DNA from 4 places in the Vibrio cidicii genome. Region 4 is predicted to be linked to each of the others. Evidence: predicted binding sites of a transcription regulator. Region 4 holds the regulator's gene; each other region holds the start of a gene.
The links. Region 4 encodes PurR, which represses purine synthesis genes. Its sites were predicted from a motif close to TNANGNAAACGTTTNCNTNA; they were not measured.
Positions count from the first base shown of each region.

Region 1: the regulator PurR is predicted to act here: its motif matches at 2,066-2,085, upstream of EWA64_RS12265 (NCS2 family permease).
Region 2: the regulator PurR is predicted to act here: its motif matches at 3,694-3,713, upstream of glpX (class II fructose-bisphosphatase).
Region 3: the regulator PurR is predicted to act here: its motif matches at 1,733-1,752, upstream of EWA64_RS18835 (formate--tetrahydrofolate ligase).

Region 1 is NZ_CP035921.1:2,453,362-2,458,504, forward strand. It holds gene EWA64_RS12260 (aminoacyl-histidine dipeptidase) at 1-1,088, opposite strand, end outside; gene vcdP (small protein VcdP) at 1,542-1,631, shown strand; gene EWA64_RS12265 (NCS2 family permease) at 2,106-3,395, shown strand; gene gpt (xanthine phosphoribosyltransferase) at 3,538-4,002, shown strand; gene frsA (esterase FrsA) at 4,113-5,143, shown strand, end outside.
Region 2 is NZ_CP035921.1:1,396,737-1,401,879, forward strand. It holds gene hslU (ATP-dependent protease ATPase subunit HslU) at 1-792, shown strand, start outside; gene EWA64_RS07345 (1,4-dihydroxy-2-naphthoate polyprenyltransferase) at 1,368-2,285, shown strand; gene rraA (ribonuclease E activity regulator RraA) at 2,361-2,864, shown strand; gene zapB (cell division protein ZapB) at 3,091-3,333, shown strand; gene glpX (class II fructose-bisphosphatase) at 3,776-4,783, shown strand; gene EWA64_RS07365 (helix-turn-helix transcriptional regulator) at 5,010-5,143, shown strand, end outside.
Region 3 is NZ_CP035922.1:751,126-756,268, forward strand. It holds gene EWA64_RS18835 (formate--tetrahydrofolate ligase) at 1-1,712, opposite strand, end outside; gene EWA64_RS18840 (inosine/guanosine kinase) at 1,891-3,195, opposite strand; gene EWA64_RS18845 (CreA family protein) at 3,312-3,788, opposite strand; gene EWA64_RS18850 (hypothetical protein) at 4,097-4,600, shown strand; gene EWA64_RS18855 (HAD-IA family hydrolase) at 4,906-5,143, shown strand, end outside.
Region 4 is NZ_CP035921.1:2,871,265-2,876,407, reverse strand. It holds gene torR (two-component system response regulator TorR) at 1-579, opposite strand, end outside; gene torD (molecular chaperone TorD) at 818-1,462, shown strand; gene purR (HTH-type transcriptional repressor PurR) at 1,767-2,771, shown strand; cyclic di-GMP riboswitch class I at 2,963-3,052, shown strand; gene EWA64_RS14130 (TfoX/Sxy family DNA transformation protein) at 3,171-3,764, shown strand; gene EWA64_RS14125 (TVP38/TMEM64 family protein) at 3,916-4,605, shown strand; gene EWA64_RS14120 (putative signal transducing protein) at 4,609-4,923, shown strand; gene EWA64_RS14115 (alpha/beta fold hydrolase) at 4,931-5,143, opposite strand, start outside.

The sequences.
Region 1 (5,143 bases), 420 kb from region 4:
CTTACTTCATTCTCATCGGTTTTGATCACACCGACATTGAGCGATGTTTCAACTACGCCTTCAATCTCATCACTCATGCGCATTACGCCATTTGGACAAGCGTTGAGCGCGGCAATCAAACGCTGTTGATCGGCCATCACCAACACTTGTGCGTCACTGGATGCTTCTTGATTAAAGGTCACCAAATTGGTTTCGACTTTACCGAGCTCAGATTTGAGCAGCTCAGTGTAAAACTCAAACAGTTCGGCCAGTTTGCTGAGGTTTTCCTCAGGCAGCGCAACGGTGACAAAAGCCTCGCGAGGGATGGCATTTCTTAAGCTACCACCACGGAACTCAATCAGACGCATGTCGAGTTCATTGGCATGGCCAGCTAAAAAGCGTGCCATCAGTTTGTTGGCGTTGCCACGACCTGTGTGAATATCACAGCCTGAGTGGCCGCCTTTGAGCCCTTTAAGGATAAGTTGGCGGGCAACATAACCTTGTGGTAGCGCTTCACGTTGGATATCAAACAACAGCTCTGCATTAATGCCACCTGCACAGCCCATGTAGACTTCGCCTTCTTGCTCTGAGTCGGTATTGAGTAGAATCTCACCTTCCAACCAACCTGCTTCAAGGCCGAATGCGCCAGTCATGCCCGCTTCTTCATCAATGGTTAGCAGTACTTCAATTGGGCCGTGTTTGATCTCGCTTGATGCCAATACAGCCAGGCAAGATGCCATACCGATGCCGTTATCTGCGCCAAGCGTGGTTCCTTTTGCGGTTACCCATTCACCATCAATGTATGGCTGGATAGGATCGCGGGTAAAGTCATGATCGGTGTCTTCATTCTTCTGTGGAACCATATCGATGTGTGCTTGCAGCACAACACCTTTTTTATTTTCCATACCCGCGGTGGCTGGTTTTTTAATAAATACATTGCCCGTTGGATCACGGCGAACTTCTAAACCTTGCTCCGTTGCCCAAGTCACTATGTACTGCGCGAGCGCTTCTTCATGTTTAGATGGATGAGGGATAGAACAAATTTTGTCGAAAAACTGCCAAAGGGGAGTGGGGGACAGACTACTGATTTCAGAATGGAATTCAGACACGGATGACTCCTTTACATATTATTTGCCAGAAGGCGTACTGCAGCAGACCGATTTCTGCACATAAATGCCCAGCCTGCTGATAATAAATCAGCAGCAAGCATACCACTAGCAGAGTATGGCGAGTAGTTGCGTTGATGATGCGCTTACAACGAGAGTGTCACATTCTGTGAACGTTCACCTGTCTATTTGTGTACGTTTTGTGGCTTCTTTTCGTTATGCAAAGTGCTGAATGATATTTTTGTAATTTAATTACGTTAAAAAATTGATGATAGTCAATAAATGAAATTTATGTGATAAAAGTCACTAAAAAACTTGTAATAAAATTTCTTAGTGGTATATTTATAACCAACTTCTTAAGCGAAGAAAGAAATGCTCAAAGGATGAGTCCGTTTTATCGCCTCCAAGGAACCGAGAAATCAAACATGTCTTATTGATTTAGTAAAGGTGATAGTTATGAAAGGTTTAGCTTCTGCAATGTTTTGGTCCAACCACTCGGTTTACACCAGCAACTTTGCTTACCCAACAAGCTTTGGTTACAAATAATCCAGTTAACCAACGGCATGTGACCCTGAACAGTTTGTTCACCCCTATAAATTGGAATTTTCTTTCAGTAATAGCGCTGACATGATTCTACCGCCACTCTTGTTGAGTGGCGTTTTTTTATGTCTGCATTTTCTCCCGCGTCGATTTCTCCTCTATGCATTTTATTGACTGCATTTGGTCTGTTTGACCGCATTTTTGTAATGCAAAAACGGCAAAGCGGTCGATTTATTTATTGAAAGTTTATGACATTGTCGATTTTTTCCACAACACAATTCTTAAAGCTGTTGTTTTTTCTTATTGTTTTATAAAGAAAAATATCATTACCTATCGTTTGATTTACTTTTTCTGTCTTTGAAGCCAGTGAAATCTCGATTCGAGTAAAAAATCTATCTGGAATTTGTTATTTGATAACTTTATAATCGGCAGCCAATCGATTACGCAACCGTTTACTTTTTACCCTTACAGGATTCGATTATGCTCGAAAGGCTATTTAAACTCAGTGAAAATGGCACCAATGTGCGCACTGAGATCATCGCAGGTGTGACCACCTTTCTAACGATGGCTTACATCATTTTTGTTAACCCAGCGATTCTTGCCGATGCGGGAATGGATCGTGGAGCGGTATTCGTTGCAACCTGTCTTGCTGCGGCGATTGGTTGTTTCATTATGGGCCTGTGGGCTAATTACCCGATCGCACAAGCACCAGGCATGGGCCTGAATGCCTTCTTTACTTACGCAGTAGTGTTGGGGATGGGCTACACTTGGCAAGTCGCTCTAGCGGCGGTGTTTGTATCTGGTGTGCTGTTCATCTTGTTAAGTATCTTTAAGATCCGTGAGTGGATCATTAACTCCATTCCACATGCACTGAGAACGGGTATCTCTGCGGGTATCGGTTTATTTCTAGCCTTTATCGCGCTCAAGAATGCGGGCATTGTCGTTGATAACCCAGCCACCTTGGTGTCAATTGGCCACATTACTTCGCTGGCTCCGGTTCTAGCTTCTATCGGTTTCTTCCTCACTATCGCTTTGGTGCATCGCGGCGTCAAAGGTGCCGTAATGATCGCTATTCTTGCGGTAACCGGATTAGGTCTGGTTTTTGGTGACGTGCAATGGGCGGGTGTGATGTCAACGCCACCAAGTATTGCTCCGACGTTCTTACAGCTAGATTTCTCCGCGGTATTTGAAGTTGGCATGATTTCGGTTGTGTTTGCTTTCCTTTTCGTTGACCTGTTTGACACTGCTGGCACCTTAGTCGGTGTAGCAACTAAAGCGGAACTGATCAAAGAAGACGGCAAAATCCCACGTCTAAACAAAGCACTACTTGCGGACTCGACGGCAACTTCGGTTGGTGCTCTGTTGGGTACTTCCAACACAACCTCTTACATTGAGAGTGTGGCTGGTGTAGCGGCAGGTGGTCGTACTGGTTTGACTGCGGTCGTTGTGGGCGTGCTGTTCCTCTTAGCACTGTTCTTCTCTCCTCTTGCAGGCATGATCCCAGCTTATGCCACCTCGGGTGCTCTTTTCTATGTAGCAATCTTGATGCTTTCGGGCCTAGTGAGCATTGATTGGCGCGACCTTACCGAAGCGGCACCAGTGGTAGTAACCTGTTTGCTCATGCCTCTCACGTTCTCTATCGCAGAAGGCATTTCGCTTGGCTTTATTGCTTACGCGGCCATTAAGCTGTTCAGTGGTAAGGGGCGCGATGTTTCTTTAAGTGTCTGGGTGATGGCGGCGATCTTTATCGTTAAGTATCTTTTCGCTTAATAGCTTTTGCTGCTGCGTTCCGGTAGAATAATCGTTTGCGCAGCTCGAAACCCAGACATTCTATTACTTTTCGGGCTCTCATCATTATGAGAGCCCGAAAACCGTTTGGGGCAACAGATTTTCAAATAATTAGGTTATTACAATGAGCAACAAATTCGTTATTACTTGGGATGCCATGCAAACTTACTGCCGCAAACTGGCTGAGCAACAAATGCCAGCAGAGCAGTGGAAAGGTATCTGGGCCGTGAGTCGCGGTGGTTTGGTTCCTGGTGCTATCTTGGCACGTGAGTTGGGTATTCGCTACGTCGACACGATTTGCATCTCTAGCTACGATCATGATCACCAACGTGACATGACCGTCATCAAAGCGCCTGAGGGCGATGGTGAAGGTTATTTGATCGTTGAAGATTTGGTCGACAGTGGTGACACGGCGCGTAAGTTGCGTGAAATGTATCCAAAAGCGAAATTGATTGCTGTGTGTGCCAAGCCATCAGGCAAAGCGCTGCTCGATGACTACGTTGTTGATATTGCACAAGATACATGGATTGAACAACCTTGGGACATGGCGCTCTCGTATGCAGAGCCAGTCAATCGCAAGCAAAAGTAAAACCGTTGTCAAAGCGTAAAAAAATGGCCCTTGCATGGGCCATTTTTTTTATTGCTGTTATACTGTTTCGCCTAAGTCTTTGATGTTAGCTAAAGTGCCCTGAGTCATGTATGTCTGAAGAAGAAACCAGCAAAAACTTGTCTGAAACTCTGTTTGTGAAGCATAAACAGGCGAAAGAAACCTCGGCATTAACTCAATATATGCCAACCAGCCAGTCACTGCTGGACGAACAGAAAGCCAAAACGGGTTACGCTTGGTACCGCAACTTGCGCCGTTTGCAGTGGGTATGGCAGGGCGTTGACCCTATCGAGCAAGAGCAAGTTTTGGCCTCTATCGCCTCTTCAAAACACTCCCGCACGGATGAGCAGTGGTTGGATACCGTCATGGGGTATCACAGTGGCAACTGGGCTTATGAGTGGACAAAACTGGGGATGTTGCATCAAAAGCGAGCTGCTGAGATGTCTAAGGAAAAAGCGGCAGAAGAGCTGTTTTCCGCCTCACTTTGCTACAGCATTGCCGGATACCCTCACCTTAAAAATGACAATTTAGCCCTGCAAGCTCAGGTGCTGGCAAATCGCGCTTATCTTGAGGCCGCAGAGAAGAGTCAATACATCATCAAGCAACTGGAGATCCCTTACGAAAAGGGCACCATTGTTGCTCATCTGCATTTGACTAATACCGATAAACCGCATCCGGTGGTGATCGTCAGTGCAGGCCTCGACAGCTTGCAAACCGATATGTGGCGACTGTTTCGTGATCATCTGGCTAAACATGACATTGCCATGCTGACGGTAGATATGCCGTCCGTCGGCTACAGCGCCAAATGGCCGTTAACCGAGGACTACAGCTGTCTGCATCAAGCTGTATTGAATGAACTGTTTTCCATTCCTTATGTGGACCATCACCGTGTTGGCCTGATTGGATTTCGTTTTGGTGGCAACACCATGGTGCGTCTATCTTTCCTTGAGCAGGACAAGATCAAAGCGTGTGTGACGCTTGGTGCACCGATTCATCATGTATTTGCTTCACCGCAAAAACTGCAAAGCATGCCGAAGATGTATCTCGATGTCCTCGCTTCGAGGCTTGGTAAAAATGTCGTGGATATTTACAGCCTCTCTGGGCAAATGGCGGCATGGTCTTT
Region 2 (5,143 bases), 1.5 Mb from region 4:
CAAATGGGCGTGGAAATCATGGCGCCTCCGGGCATGGAGGAGATGACCAATCAGCTACAAGGCATGTTCCAAAGCCTTGCGGGCAACACCAGCAAAAAACGCAAGCTGAAGATCAAAGATGCGATGAAAGCACTGACCGAAGAGGAAGCGGCGAAGCTGGTCAACCAAGAAGAGCTGAAAGATCAGGCGATTTACAACGTTGAGAACAACGGCATCGTCTTTATCGATGAGATCGATAAAATCTGTAAACGCGGCGAAAGCTCGGGCCCAGATGTCTCTCGTGAAGGGGTGCAGCGCGACCTCTTGCCGCTGATTGAAGGCAGCACCGTATCGACCAAACATGGCATGGTACGCACTGATCACATTCTGTTTATCACCTCCGGCGCGTTCCAAGTGGCCAAACCGTCTGATTTGATCCCCGAGCTGCAAGGGCGTCTGCCGATCCGCGTCGAGCTCGAAGCGCTGACCAGCCACGATTTCAAACGCATCCTGACTGAACCTAAAGCGTCTTTGACCGAGCAATACATCGCTCTGATGAAAACCGAGCAGGTTGATATCGAGTTCACCGAAGATGGCATCAGCCAAATAGCCGAAGCGGCATGGACCGTCAACGAAACCACGGAAAACATCGGCGCACGCCGTCTGCACACCGTGATGGAACGTTTGATGGATGAAATCTCCTTCGACGCGACAGAAAAATCCGGCGCCAAGTTTGTCATCGACGCGCAATACGTCAAACAGCGCCTCGGCGAGTTTGTCGCCGACGAAGATCTGAGCCGCTTTATTCTTTAAGGGAAAACAAGGACCTAGGTCCTAGGGACTAGGGACTAGGAACTAGGGACTAGGGACTAGGGACTAGGGACTAGGAACTAGGGACTAGGGAAGAGCAGGGACTAGGAAAGGCAAGAGCGGAAGAGCTGAAGAGAAGGTCCTGGGGGGCTGGGCCCTTGGTCCTGGGGAAGAGCAAGAGCGGAAGAGAAGAGGCGAGTTTTCTAGGGACTAGATTGCTAGGAAGGGCGGAAAAGAAGGGACGAGATTAATAGGGACTAGATTGCTAGGAAAAGCGGAAGAGAAGGTCCTGGGTCCTGGGAAATCCTAGTCCCTAGCAACCTGCTTTTCCCCGCTCTTCAGCTTTCTCGCCCAGGAACCAGGGCCGCTCTTGCCCTTCCCAGGACCGCTTTTCGAGGGCCATAGGACCGCTCTTAACCGCTTTTTCGCTCTTCCTAGTACCTAGAAACCTTCTTTTCCCTAGAAACCTAGCACCTAGAAACCTGCTCTTCCTAGCCCCTAGCAACCTTCTCTTCTCCCTTTCTTCCTTACGTGTTTCTTCGTATACTGGCCATCGGTTTTACTCGCACGAAACACACATGAATCAATCTCTGAGAATCTGGCTTGATGCCGCGCGCCCGAAAACATTGCCTCTGGCTTTGGTCTCCATTTTAACTGGCAGTGTGCTGGCATACTCCTCGGGGCAATTCTCATTGGTGGTCGCTCTGCTGGCGTTTGTTACCGCCACTTTGCTGCAAATTTTGTCTAACTTAGCCAACGACTATGGCGATGCCGTCAAAGGCACCGACAACGATAAGCGCCTTGGCCCACTACGAGCAATGCAATCTGGCGCGGTCAGCGCCAAAGAGATGCAACGCGCCATCGTATTTAATATTTTGCTGACCATCGCCTCGGGTTTGGCGCTGGTGTTTTATGCCTTAAACAGTCTGCAAAGCATCCTCGCGTTTATCGCTTTAGGTATTTTGGCCATCCTCGCCGCCATCGCTTACACCATGGGCAATAAACCGTATGGCTATGTGGGTCTGGGCGATCTCTCGGTATTCATATTCTTCGGTTTGCTCGGCGTTTCCGGCACCTATTTCCTCCATACCGGCGTGTTGGATTCAGCGCTGTTTTTGCCAGCCTTGGGCTGCGGCTTATTAGCGGTTGCGGTACTCAATATCAACAACATGCGCGACATCGAAAACGACGCTGCGTGCGGAAAACGTACGGTTGCAGTGCGCCTTGGTCAGCGCAAAGCCAAGCAATATCATTTCGTATTACTCGGCGGTGCAGTGCTGGCGTTTGCCATTTACTTGCTGTTGCAAGGCAAACCAATGTGGATCAGCTTTCCTTTTCTTTTCAGCTTGTTACTGGTCATTAATCACGGAAAAGCAGTGTGGCTGACGCATCAACCTGCTCAAATTGCCCCTATGATGCCCGTGGTGGTGAAGTGCTCATTAGTTACCAATATTTTGTTTGCAACAGTTGTGATAGCTCAAACTCTTGTTAGTTAATCACTAATTGTCATTGCATTGACTTAATGCACAGATATACTCAAGAGAAAATTCATTTACCGAAGAAGGTATGCTATGGAATACAACACCTCTGCCCTATGTGATATCTATCTGGATCAAGTGGATGTGGTCGAGCCGATGTTCAGCAACTTCGGTGGGCGTGCCTCATTTGCCGGACAAATCACCACTGTAAAATGCTTCGAAGATAACTCGCTGATTCGTGAGACGCTGGAACAAGATGGTGTTGGACGTGTGCTGCTGGTCGATGGCGGTGGCTCATTACGCCGCGCACTCGTCGATGCAGAAATTGCCACCATAGCAGAAGAAAACGAGTGGGAAGGCATTGTTGTCTACGGCAGCGTGCGGGAAATTGACGAGCTGGAAGATATGAATATCGGCATTCAAGCGCTAGCCTCAATTCCGGTCGGCGCGTCTGCGCAAGGCATTGGCGAAGTTGATATTCCCGTCAACTTCGGTGGCGTCACCTTCTTACCGGAAGATTACCTCTACGCCGACAGCACTGGCATCATCCTTTCGCAAGAGCCACTTAGCGCCGATTTTGAAGAGCCTGAGCTCTAATTACGACACTCTAGGCGAGAGAAAAGTGCGGGAAAGCACGTTTCACGCGCTTAAAATTTGAGAAAAAGTCAGCGCATTGCCTCAATGCGCTGTTTTTTTAGGCAAATGATGCAAATTTTCCAACATAGCAGGTGTTTCTATGCCTTGTGCTGAGTAGAATGAGGCTAATAGAGAGAGCCGCAGCATGGGCTGCGCTCATTGAACCGAATAAAATAGGTAGGCCAAAATGTCTTTTGAAGTATTAGAAAAACTGGAAGCAAAAATTCAGACCGCTGTTGATACCATCGCACTTTTGCAAATGGAAGTCGAAGAGCTAAAAGAAGATAAAGCGAAACTGGCTAACGAAGCCGACCAACTGCGCGCTCAACAAGCAGAGCTTGAACAAAAATCTCAACAAGCTCAACAAGAGCACGCTCAGTGGCAAGAACGCATCCGCGCTCTACTGGGTAAAATGGAAGATGTAGAATAAAGCGGATTGAAAAGGACTAGGTTCTAGGAAAGGCAAGAGCGGAAAAAGAAGGGACGAGTTTTCTAGGGACTAGATTGCTAGGAAAAGAAAAAGCGGAAGAGAAGGTCCTGGGTCCTGGGAAATCCTAGTCCCTAGCACCTGCTTTTCCTAGCAACCTGCTTTTCTCCGCCCTTCGCCTTTCTCGCCCAGGAACCAGGGCCGCTCTTGCCATTCCTAGGACCGCTTTTCGAGGACCACAGGACCGCTCTTCCCTGCTCTTCCTGCTCTTCCTGCTCTTCCTGCTCTTCCTAGCACCTTCTTTTCCTAGTCCCTAGCAACCTGCTTTTCCTAGCAACCTCGTAACTTCCCCTCTTTTTTGATCCCCGCAAACGTTTTCCCTGTTTTTTATGCTAGAATCGCCGCCAATTTTTCTCTTCCTTCGATTATGACTTTTGGAGACAACATGAAACGCGATTTAGCAATGGCATTTTCCCGCGTGACAGAAGGCGCCGCTCTGGCGGGGTATAAATGGCTTGGCCGTGGTGACAAAAATGCCGCCGATGGCGCCGCAGTTGAAGTGATGCGCACTTTGCTAAACAAAACCGAAATCAGTGGCGAAATCGTGATTGGCGAAGGCGAAATCGACGACGCACCTATGCTCTACATTGGCGAAAACGTTGGCTTAGGCGGCGATGAAGTCGATATTGCCGTCGACCCGATCGAAGGTACACGCATGACCGCCATGGGACAGTCGAATGCTTTGGCGGTTTTAGCGGCAGGTGAGAAAGGTAGCTTCCTTAAAGCGCCCGACATGTATATGGAAAAGCTGGTGGTCGGCCCTGACGCCAAAGGCGTGATCGACCTCAACAAGCCAGTAAAAGAAAACTTAGAAAACATCGCCAAAGCGCTAGGCAAAACCCTCGACACCTTAGTGGTCATTACACTCGCCAAACCACGCCATGATGCCGTTATCGCGGAAATGCAGCAAATGGGCGTGCGCGTGTTTGCCGTGCCCGATGGTGATGTCGCCGCGTCTATCTTAACTTGCATGCCAGATAGCGAAGTGGATGTGATGTACTGCATCGGCGGAGCGCCAGAGGGCGTCGTGTCTGCTGCGGTGATTCGCGCGCTGGATGGCGATATGCAGGGCCGCCTATTGGCACGAAATATCGTAAAAGGCGATACTGAAGAAAACCGCCGCTTTGCCGCTTTCGAACTGGAGCGCTGCGCCGAAATGGGCGTCGAAGCGAATAAAGTGTTGAAGTTGGATGACATGGCGCGCAGCGACAACGTCATTTTCTCCGCCACGGGCATCACCAAAGGCGATCTGCTTGAAGGCATCAGCCGCAAAGGCAATATTGCCACCACGGAAACCTTATTGATTCGTGGCCGCTGCCGCACCATCCGCCGGATCAAATCGACCCACTACCTAGAGCGCAAAGACGACGAGATCAAGCAGATTATTCTTTAAAGGAAGAGCAGGGGCGAGGAAGAGCAGGTACTAGGTACTAGGAAGAGCAAAACCTAGAAACCTAGCACCTAGCAACCTAGTAATCTAGAAACCTCGTAACCTGCTTTCCCTAGAACCGCTCTTACTCTTACCCACTGCTCTTTATCAACCCTTTTATTTACTAAACCTATGACGCATAATATTTGTACTTAAGCACCATTCAGGATACGAGCGTCTGTAGGCCAAGATGAAAACGATAGACAGGATACTCCAGTCGATTAAGCGAGATGGCTCGGTGACCGCCAAGCAACTGGCAGAAGAGTTTGGCATGACCACCATGGGGGCCAGGCAACATTTGCAAGGGTTGGAAGAGGCGGGCAT
Region 3 (5,143 bases), on a different replicon from region 4:
TCCAACTGCATAAACGCTGGTTTGTCTGGCAACCCTGGCATGGTCATTACATTGCCGGTCAGAGCATAGATGAAACCTGCACCAGCGCAGAGCTTCACTTCACGTATGGTGATGGGAAAGCCACTGGGTGCGCCTTTTAATGATGAGTCGGAAGAGATAGAGAGCGGCGTCTTCGCCATACAAACCGCGAGCGTGCCAAAGCCAAGTTCTTGGTATAGAGACAGTTGCTGCTGCGCCAAAGGAGTGAACTCCACTTCGCCGCTGCCATACCCTTTGCAACATACGGTCGTGATTTTCTCTTGCAAACTTTGCTGAGGTTGATAGAGCGAGCGAAAATTAGCCGGTTCTGCACACGCTTCAATAACCTCACGGGCGACAGCTTCCATTCCTTTACCACCTTTGGCAAAACCTTCACTCACCGCTACTCGTACATTCAGAGATAATTTCCGTACCCATTCGACAAGCTGTGAAAGCTCTTCGTCACTGTCTTGTGGAAAGCGGTTAATCGCAACCACCACAGGTAAGCCATATTTTTGCACATTGTCTATGTGCCATTTTAGGTTGCTGAAACCAGCTTCTAGGGCTTTGGCGTCACAGGTAAAAAGGGAATCTGGTAAAGACATGCCCGGCCGCAAATCGTATAGTCCTGAGTTGGCTTTCAGGCCTCTTAACGTGGCGACAATCACCACACAGTCTGGCGCTTTATGCGACGTGGAAGATTTGATGTTGCACGCTTTTTCAAGCCCCATGTCGGAACCGAACCCCGCTTCCGTGACAACGTAACTGGAAAGTTTTAATGCGATCTCATCAGCAATGATCGAGGAGTTACCATGTGCGATATTAGCAAACGGGCCTGAATGGATCAGTGTAGGCACTCCCTCAAGAGTCTGCATTAACGTTGGCTTGATCGCCTCTTTTAAGGTGACCGTCATCGCTCCAGCCACTTGCAGTTGCTCGGCACTCACTGGTGCGCCATCGAGATCGTACGCCAAAACCACTTTACCGATCCGCGTGCGCATATCTTGCAAATTCTTGGATAAAGCGAGGATGGCCATTAACTCTGACGCCGCAGAAATATCAAAACCTTCTTCTCGTTCAAACCCATTAATAATTTTGCCCTCGTCATTCAAACCGACAAGAACTTTGCGCAGCGCACGATCGTTGTGATCCATCACGCGCTTCCACACCACCCGATTCGAGTCAATGCGCAGTGCCGTTAAGCCCGTGCGAGCTTCAAACGCCGCATAACCTTCGCGCTGTTCATGATAAATTCGGGCATCAATAGCGGCAGCGGCTAAATTATGCGCCGCAGTAACCGCATGAATATCCCCGGTCAAATGCAAGTTGAGTTCGTCCATCGGTGCAACTTGTGAATAACCGCCGCCAGCAGCGCCACCCTTGACACCAAAGACTGGCCCCATGGAAGGTTGGCGAATACACGCCATGACCGATTGTTCAAGTGCGCGTAAACCCTGCGCAAGACCAATGGTCGTGACTGTTTTCCCTTCGCCTAGAGGTGTCGGTGTGATCGCCGTGACTAAAACCAGCTTGCCGTTGGGTTTGTCCGCTAAGCGAGAGACGCATTTTGCCGATACTTTTGCTTTGTATTTACCGTGAGTCTCAAATTCATCTGGCAGTAAGCCAGCCTGTTGAGCAATTTTGTCTATGGAAAGGAGTGGTGTCGAGCGACAAATATCGATATCTGAAAGCATGCTGAACCTTTTGATTTCGCCAAAGCAAACGTTTGCGTGCGAATGATACGGATCTAAATATAGTAGTAAAGCAGTATATCTAACCTGATTGAGAGCAAACTAGATTATTTCGGTAAATATTGGCCGAGATCAAAAATAAAAGGCTGCCGGTTGGCAGCCATCTAGCTCAATGTCCCTACTAGCGATCCCAGTAAGCTTCTTCCAAGCTGTCTTCCCTTTCAGGAAGGGCTCGTGAGAGGCGAGGAGAGTGCTGGGTAAGCACTTCATAGCTCACGCGGTTGGCGTATTTACAAATTTGTGACAGAGAAGAGTACGTCAGGCAAATATGCTGATGTTTCACTGAGTTTGGCACGTTTCGTTGGTGAAAAGCGTTGGCCGCCATATCATGCAGTAAAGCCGAGAGTGCGCCATCCCCAGCACCATTGGTATTTTTGATCTCCGCAGGCCCGCCAAGGTAAGGGCCAATGTGCGAGTAAACGCGTATTGGCGCTTTACAGTCACTGCGTCGCATCGCACGGCTAAACTCATACTGGTTAAAACCTTCGATACTATCTGGGTAGATATCATGCGTGGTTTCTCGCTTGGCATCTTCATCGGTGTAACCCGCCATGTAAAGACCATCGGGGCCGGCAGTACAAAGAACCAAATCAACCCACTGCAATGCTTTATCCGCTGCTTGTAAAGGATCTCGTTCGCCAGTCAATGCAAAGCCTTCTTCTTCATTCATCGCCACGACAGTAATGTTGTCACGCAGGTATTCTTGCCACCACTGTGGATTGCCTTCGATTACGTATTTGGTACCGAGCGTCAATACCACTGGCACTTGGTGCTTTTTCGCATATTCGATTGCTTTTTGTACCGCTTGTGGCATCGGATCTTTGGGCTTGCCGCGCATTAAATAAGAGGAGACGACCAGTGCTGACGCTTTCTCAAATACTTCTTCAGGAATGCTCTCTGGTGCCAACTGGTTCATGTGGCCTTCATTGATGGCAAAAGTGCGTTCGCCATCTTGAGAAATAAGGGTATAGCAGCGGCCGATTGGCCCATCGACGGTTTGTAAATGATTGAGGTTCATTCGCGACGAGGTACGGCACAAATAGCGATAGGCGTAAGAACCGACTTGGATGTTTTTGGACATCACGCCCAACAGCACCGATTTGCTGTCGGCCAGCACAGAGTAATTGTGCAGCGTGTTACCAATGGTGTCGCCTGGGTACTGATGGGTGATTAAACCGCGTTTAATCAACTCTTCGTACAACGCATCCGCTTTGCTCTCTTCAAGAACCAGCGAGTGTCCTTTGCTCAGTTCGTATTTGGCTAAGAAATCGTCGTCCACACGCGCTTCGATATCGACAATAGTCTGTCCAACGCCAACCACGGTTGGGCGAAACATTTTTGGTGCGGCCTTTAGTTCGTTGACCAGAGGATCTCGATCGTTCGTGGGGAAGTAATGTTTAGATTTACGCTGACCAGGAAACTTCATGCTAGTTAATAACTGAGAAAAAAAAGAGGCGCATGATATCACGTTTTTTTGCAATCGAGCGCCTTTTTGTTACAATTTACCCTGGCTGATGAAGAAATGAACAGCAGAAGTGCGGATTATTGCTTGTTTGTCGAAGTCTCTTGATAAGCTTTTGTTCCCCAAAGTGGGACCGTCGATAAGCTATGTTTAAAGCTGCCGGAAGTCTCTTTGGTGGAATAGGAAACGTACATCAAGGTTTGATTTTTGGCATCAAAAATGCGACGAATCTTCATCGACTTAAAGAAGACACTTTTTGATTTCTTAAACACCACTTCGCCTGAATCGGATTTGTCGATGGCAGCGATCATCTCGGGTGTGATTTCCCCAGTTTGGCGGCATGCGATCGAGCTATCACTGGGATCGGCCAAGCTAAAATCCGCCTCAATACTCGCAATATGGCAAGTTACGCCAGGCACCAAAGGATCCACCAGCGTATTGAGTTTGATGTCTTTCATGGTAAACAAGCCTAAAGAGACATCACCGACTTCGTCGCTACCGCAACCGTAAAGCAGTGGCGTTGCACAAAGCAGCAGAGCTAACATCTTTGTTTTCATATACTTTTCCTATTGACCGAGCCAATGTAAACCTAGCTACCTTAGCAGCTTTTGCGTTTATTCCCAAGTTGCCAGCAAATGTGCCGCGGTTTCCTTCACGCTGAGGAGTAACCATTTTTTGTTAGAACAGTCGCTATAGTGCGTGGTATGGTATAAAGCTTGCTGGGAAACATAAAACACCAAGGGAACCAGTTATGAAAGCTAAACTGATTGTCGTTGTGATCACGCTGGGGTTGCTGGCTGGCTGTAGCGCCTCGCCGAAGTCCACTATCTGTACTCCGAAAATTTGCGATATTTGGGATTAATAAATGCATATTGAATCACCGCTGGTTGCGAGCAAGAATCAATGGCTCCACGACCAGGTGGAGTGTGAGTTTCCAACCAAAGAAAGCCTAGAAGGGCTGGCGCTTTATCAGCGCTCATTGAGTGAGCGCACTTTGCAACCGCTAAGCTGCTCGTTAGAGAAAAGTGGTAACGAGCTGGAACATTTTCTAGTTGATTTCCACCGTTTAACCATCCTTTTTTCCATACTGCAATCTAAGCGTTGGGCAAGTGAAGCGGAACGAGCATTGATTGTGGAGTTTCTCACTCAGATTATTCTTGCCCCAGAGCATGCGTTGTATGTCAGCTTTTCAGCGGGCGAGCCAGTAGGAGCATTGATGCTGACACATGGCGACGACCAACTTCTGGCTTCTGACATTATTTATAGAGACAAAACCAAGTTAGAAGAAATAGAAAAATACGTCGCTGATCTTATCGCTACCGTGCGGATGGAGAGCCCTGTTCCAACGTCAATTCTGCTCGAGGTTTGATCGCGTCTCTGGCTCTTAGCGATCAACAAGGTACAATGTCAACGTTGTGACTGATTAACAAACAGTTTTCTAGTTTTCTTCCCCCAAAAGCTTGCTATCAACCTCAGGAAGTAGGGCATGCAAATTCTTTAGCTTGGCCAATAAATAGGTGATCTCTCCTAAATATTGGCAAATTAAATCGAGCCATTGTCGTCTTTTGCAGAGCGTGTCCTTTTCTCTTCATCGCCGCGTTTTATAGTAAATATCTAAGTTGCCATTTTTGGTGACAACAATATTCAAATTTGGCTGGGATAAGAGAGGGCACGATGGCGATGAGTCCAATTCGGTGCGTAATATTTGATTGTGATGGCACCTTGGTCGACAGCGAAACGCTCTGTTGCCAAGCGCTAACGCGTGTTTTTGCTCGTTTTAATGTTGAAGTGCCGCTTGATAAAGTAACGGCACAATTTAAAGGGGGTAAACTGGCGGATATTCTCGACGATGCCAGAACTATGTTCGAGTTAAATGTGTCGCTGGATGTGCTTGAACCGCTCTACCGCAGTG
Region 4 (5,143 bases):
ATGGCTAATCATGTTTAAAATGCGCTCACGGCTCAGCACCTGGTTGGGATATGACGAGAGTGCTACTAATAACTCATACTCCGCCTTGGTTAATTTTACCGGTTCACCATTGCGGCTCAATGCCCGACGATGAATGTCAAACGTCCAATCAGCAAAGCGCACAACATGCAGCTCCTGCTCGTCGGCACGCCCTTTTTGCTTTGCCGTATCGGTTAAAGACATACGCCATAGCAGGTTCTTCACTCGAACTAACAGCTCTCTTAACTCAAACGGTTTGGTCACGTAATCATCCGCCCCCATCTCCAAACCAACAATTTTGTCTATGCTATCCGTGCGACCTGTCACTAATATGATGCCGATATCCGATTGACCACGCAGTTCACGGGTTAAAAGCAAGCCATCTTCTCCAGTGAGATTAATGTCCAACATCACCAAATCGATGGCTTGGTTGTTCAATACCTCACGCATTTCTGCTCCACTTTCTGCTTCACTGACGGTATATCCTTCATTTTGGAAGTAACCCACCAATTTAGCTCGTGTCACTACATCATCTTCTACGACTAATACGTGATAGCTCATTTACACCACTTTCTGTCATTCTTGTCTACGCCGATTTATTCTATTCATAAATAGTCACATTTCTAGCGTCACATCAAAGTTAACCCAACAATCTCAGGTTTTATTGATTCAAGACAAGCTTATTTTTTGCCCATTTACAAGGTGACATATAATTAAATAACCCATTAATAATTAGGGCGACCGCTGTTCATTTTTATTGGTTAGACTAATCAGAGAAGCCTTGAGGAGCAGGAATAAAATGCAAGAAATCAAAACCTTTAATGAAAAACGTGCCGAAATTTACTGGTGGTTTTCGAGTCTTTTTGCCAAAGAGTTAAACCAAGTCGAACTGGACAAATATCACAGCGCAGAAATTCGCTCATTTCTTTCTGATTTAGCCGAAAATGACCGTTTGCGGATTGAAGCGCAGCAACTGGTGGAAACACTGAATAAACTGCTTGACCGTCAAGATGCTCAACTTGAACTGGCCGCAGACTTTTGCGACCTTTTTCTGAAAAGCGCAAAACATGGCGCTTTGCCTTACGCTTCTATCTATCTCGATCAATCCGGGTTACTCAACGCTGAACCTGCCAGAATAATGGAAAAACTGATGACAGATCACGGCGTAAAAGTGAGCGAAAATATCAATGAACCTGCGGATCACCTCGCTATTCAACTGGACTTTTTAGGCCATCTAATTATCCGCTCGAATGAGCTGGAACAAGAGCGCCATATGGAAACCGCACTTGCCGAGCAGCAGCAGTTTATTGAAAGCATGCTGCTTTCTTGGCTGCCGCAATTTTACCAGCAGTGTATTCAACACGACCAATTTGGCTTCTATGCCAGTGTCGCAAAACTATTAATTGCATTTTGTAAACTGGACAGTGACTATTTACTTAGATAATAATTACAGGCTTATCAATAGAGCAATCACTCGAGTGAAGCTTAACCAATAAAGTGTGAACACGGATACAATATTCGCGTGCTGAGCTGGTTGCCTGCTGACGTATCTCGATATAAAATTGAGACCGCAAACGATAAAATATGAATTTAATGCAAACCGCTGAAAAACAGCGGTTTTTGTGTTTTTTTAGCTAAGCTGCTGCTTTTCTTGGGTCTCTTTCCATGTTCAAGACCGATGCAAAGAAAGGTAGCAAGAGCGTTACCCGGCCAACTATTCCCGCGGTAACCTTGGACAGGACAAGACTATGGCCACAATTAAAGATGTCGCACGTTTAGCCGGCGTATCAACCACGACCGTTTCACACGTGATCAACAAAACCCGCTTTGTTGCAGAAGCAACTCAAGAAAAAGTAATGAAAGCGGTGGATGAGCTCAACTACGCGCCCAGCGCCGTCGCACGCAGTTTGAAATGCAATACAACTCGCACCATTGGCATGCTGGTTACTCAGTCAACTAACCTCTTTTTCTCTGAAGTGATTGATGGCGTAGAAAGCTACTGCTACCGCCAAGGTTATACCTTGATTCTATGTAATACCGGTGGCATCTATGAAAAGCAGCGCGACTATATCCGTATGCTGGCAGAAAAGCGCGTCGACGGTATCTTGGTGATGTGTTCAGATCTGACCGAAGAACTGCGTGAAATGCTCGATAGACACGCCGATATTCCAAAAGTAATCATGGACTGGGGTCCAATTAGCTCACAAGCCGACAAGATCATCGATAACTCGGAAGAAGGTGGCTATCTCGCAACCAAGTACCTGATTGATAACGGTCACAGCAAGATTGCCTGCTTGAGCGGTCATTTTGAAAAAGCGGCGTGTCAGGAGCGAATTCTTGGCTTTAAACGCGCAATGGCAGAAGCGAACCTAGCGGTCAACGAAGATTGGATCTTAGAAGGTAATTTTGAATGTGACACTGCAGTACTGGTCGCCGATAAGATTGCCTCTTGGGACGATCGCCCAACCGCGATTTTCTGCTTTAACGACACTATGGCACTTGGTCTAATGAGCCGTTTACAACAACTCGACATTCGTATTCCCGACGACATATCAGTGATCGGTTACGACAACATAGAACTGGCCGAGTACTTTTCTCCACCGCTTACCACGATTCACCAGCCAAAGCGCCGTGTGGGTAAAAATGCATTTGAAATTCTCCTAGAACGCATTAAAGACAAGGAGCACGATAAACGCATTTTTGAGATGCATCCAGAAATCGTTATCCGCGACACAGTTAAAAAACTGAACTGAGAATGTTAAAAAACAGACGCCATTTCGGCGTCTGTTTTTTGTGTCAAAACAAAATCATTATTGTGACAAATAACCAGATACTGTCGCACACGAGTTTTTCCTCATTTCCCGCAAACTATTACCTGAACCAAGATCACACTTTCAATCCTAAAATGTGATGTTAGTCCAATAGAAATCGTATCCTTTAGCTGTCACGCACAGGGCAAACCATCTGAAAGGGTGGGACGCAAAGCCTCCGGCCTAAACCAAATACTGTTTTGGTAGGTAGCGGGGTTCCCGATGGCAAAAATGCATTACATTAAGTTGACTCTCTAATGACATCTTGTATGCATTGGTTTGCTAATCTCTCGGACCTGATTTATGGGTGGCGTAATTGTAATTACACCGAGATAACACATCATGGATAAACCGATACTCAAAGATTCGATGAAGCTTTTTGAGCAACTTGGTGCGATAAAATCTCGCTCTATGTTTGGCGGATTCGGCCTTTTTGCAGATGAGACCATGTTTGCATTGGTCGTCAAAGATCAGCTCCATATTCGCGCGGATCAAAATACAACCTCATTGTTCGAAAAACAGGGCCTTAGGCCTTATGTTTACAAAAAACGTGGCTTCCCTGTTGTTACCAAATACTACGCGGTAACCGATTCACTTTGGGACAACAAGACGGCATTGATGAGCGTCGCAAGACAAGCTTTGGACAGCGCCCGAAAAGAAAAAGAGCTTCAAGCTGTTGCCAAACCCGATCGTCTGAAAGATTTACCAAATCTAAGGCTGGCAACTGAGCGTATGCTGAAAAAAGCAGGTATTGAAACGGTTGAGCAGTTGGAAATTCAAGGCTCTGTTGGTGCTTATGAAGCGATCAAAAACACGCACAGTGGAAGTGTTAGCCTTGAACTATTGTGGGCGTTAGAAGGCGCTATCAATGGGACACACTGGAGCGTCATTCCTCAAAAGCGCCGAGATGAGCTAGTCAACAAGCTTTCCTCTTAAGCTTGAGTAAGTTTCTGAAAGCCACTTTCACAATGAAGTGGCTTTTTCTTTACTCGGCGTATTCAACGCTGTGCTTAGTTTTTTCGCTTTGTATGAAATTTTTTTGTGCTTTTTCCTGTCTTAGATTAAAGAATTTAACTTGGAAAATACGATGAACAAAAAACTGCTTTTTGGCCTTCTTTTAGTCAGTGTGATGGCTATTTTACTCTATCACTTTGCGCCCTACCTCACTTTAGAAAATGCCAAAGCTCAACAGCAATTACTTAGCAACTTTATCAGCCAACATTGGCTAACGGCCGCAATCACTTATTTTTTTCTATACGTTGCTCTGACTGCTTTTTCCATCCCCGGAGCCACTGTCGTTACCTTACTCGGTGCTGCTTTGTTCGGATTTTGGTTTAGTTTGTTGCTCGTCTCTTTCGCCAGTACCGTTGGGGCTACATTGGCATTTTTAAGCAGTCGATATTTGCTAAGAGAGTGGGTGCAAAAGAAATTTTCTGATAAGTTACAGGCCATTAATCAAGGTGTTGAGCGAGATGGTTCTTTCTATCTGCTATCACTTCGACTAATCCCCGTGTTTCCTTTTTTTCTAATCAACCTTCTGATGGGGCTCAGTAAAATGCCTGCCAGTCGCTTTTACTTAACCAGTCAAATTGGCATGCTACCCGGCACGGTTGTCTATCTAAACGCCGGAACACAAATCGCCGAGATCGATTCACTCTCCGGGATCGTTTCACCTGCCGTTTTGCTGTCGTTTCTATTACTTGGGCTTTTTCCTATGGTAGTGAAATGGTTGATGAACAAATATCGCCCTCAGTCTACTGTAGAGAGTGAACGGTAAAAGATGCGTGTATTTACTGCCAATTCTCCTGTTGAGGCACATATCGTCTGTCAACTATTGAGAAGTGAGAATATCGAGTGTGAGATACGGGGAGAGAATCTGTTCGGTTTAAAAGGTGAGCTACCTGCGACCAGTGAAAGCGACCCCTATATATGGATACATGAACCTCAGCAATACCAGGCAGCAATGAAAATCGTTAGCCAGTACTTGCACCAATCCTGCGTTTCTACTTATTGGTGCTGTTCAAATTGCGGTGAGGAAAATGAGGGGCAATTTGCTCTCTGCTGGTGTTGTGGCGAACCCGACACCAGCAGTTAAACACAGATTAAATTGGAATTTGTCTGCGAATAAAATTGATTGAATAGCGATTAAACTCTTCGGGGCGTTCGACATTGCAAACATGTCCACAGTCGCGGATCTCCAACAGTTCGCTCTGTTTATGAACTGCGACCATCTCTTTTACTGGCTTGATAAACATGTAATCCTTGTCGCCCATCAAATAGAGCGTCGGGATAGGCAGCTCTCTTTCTTTAAAGTA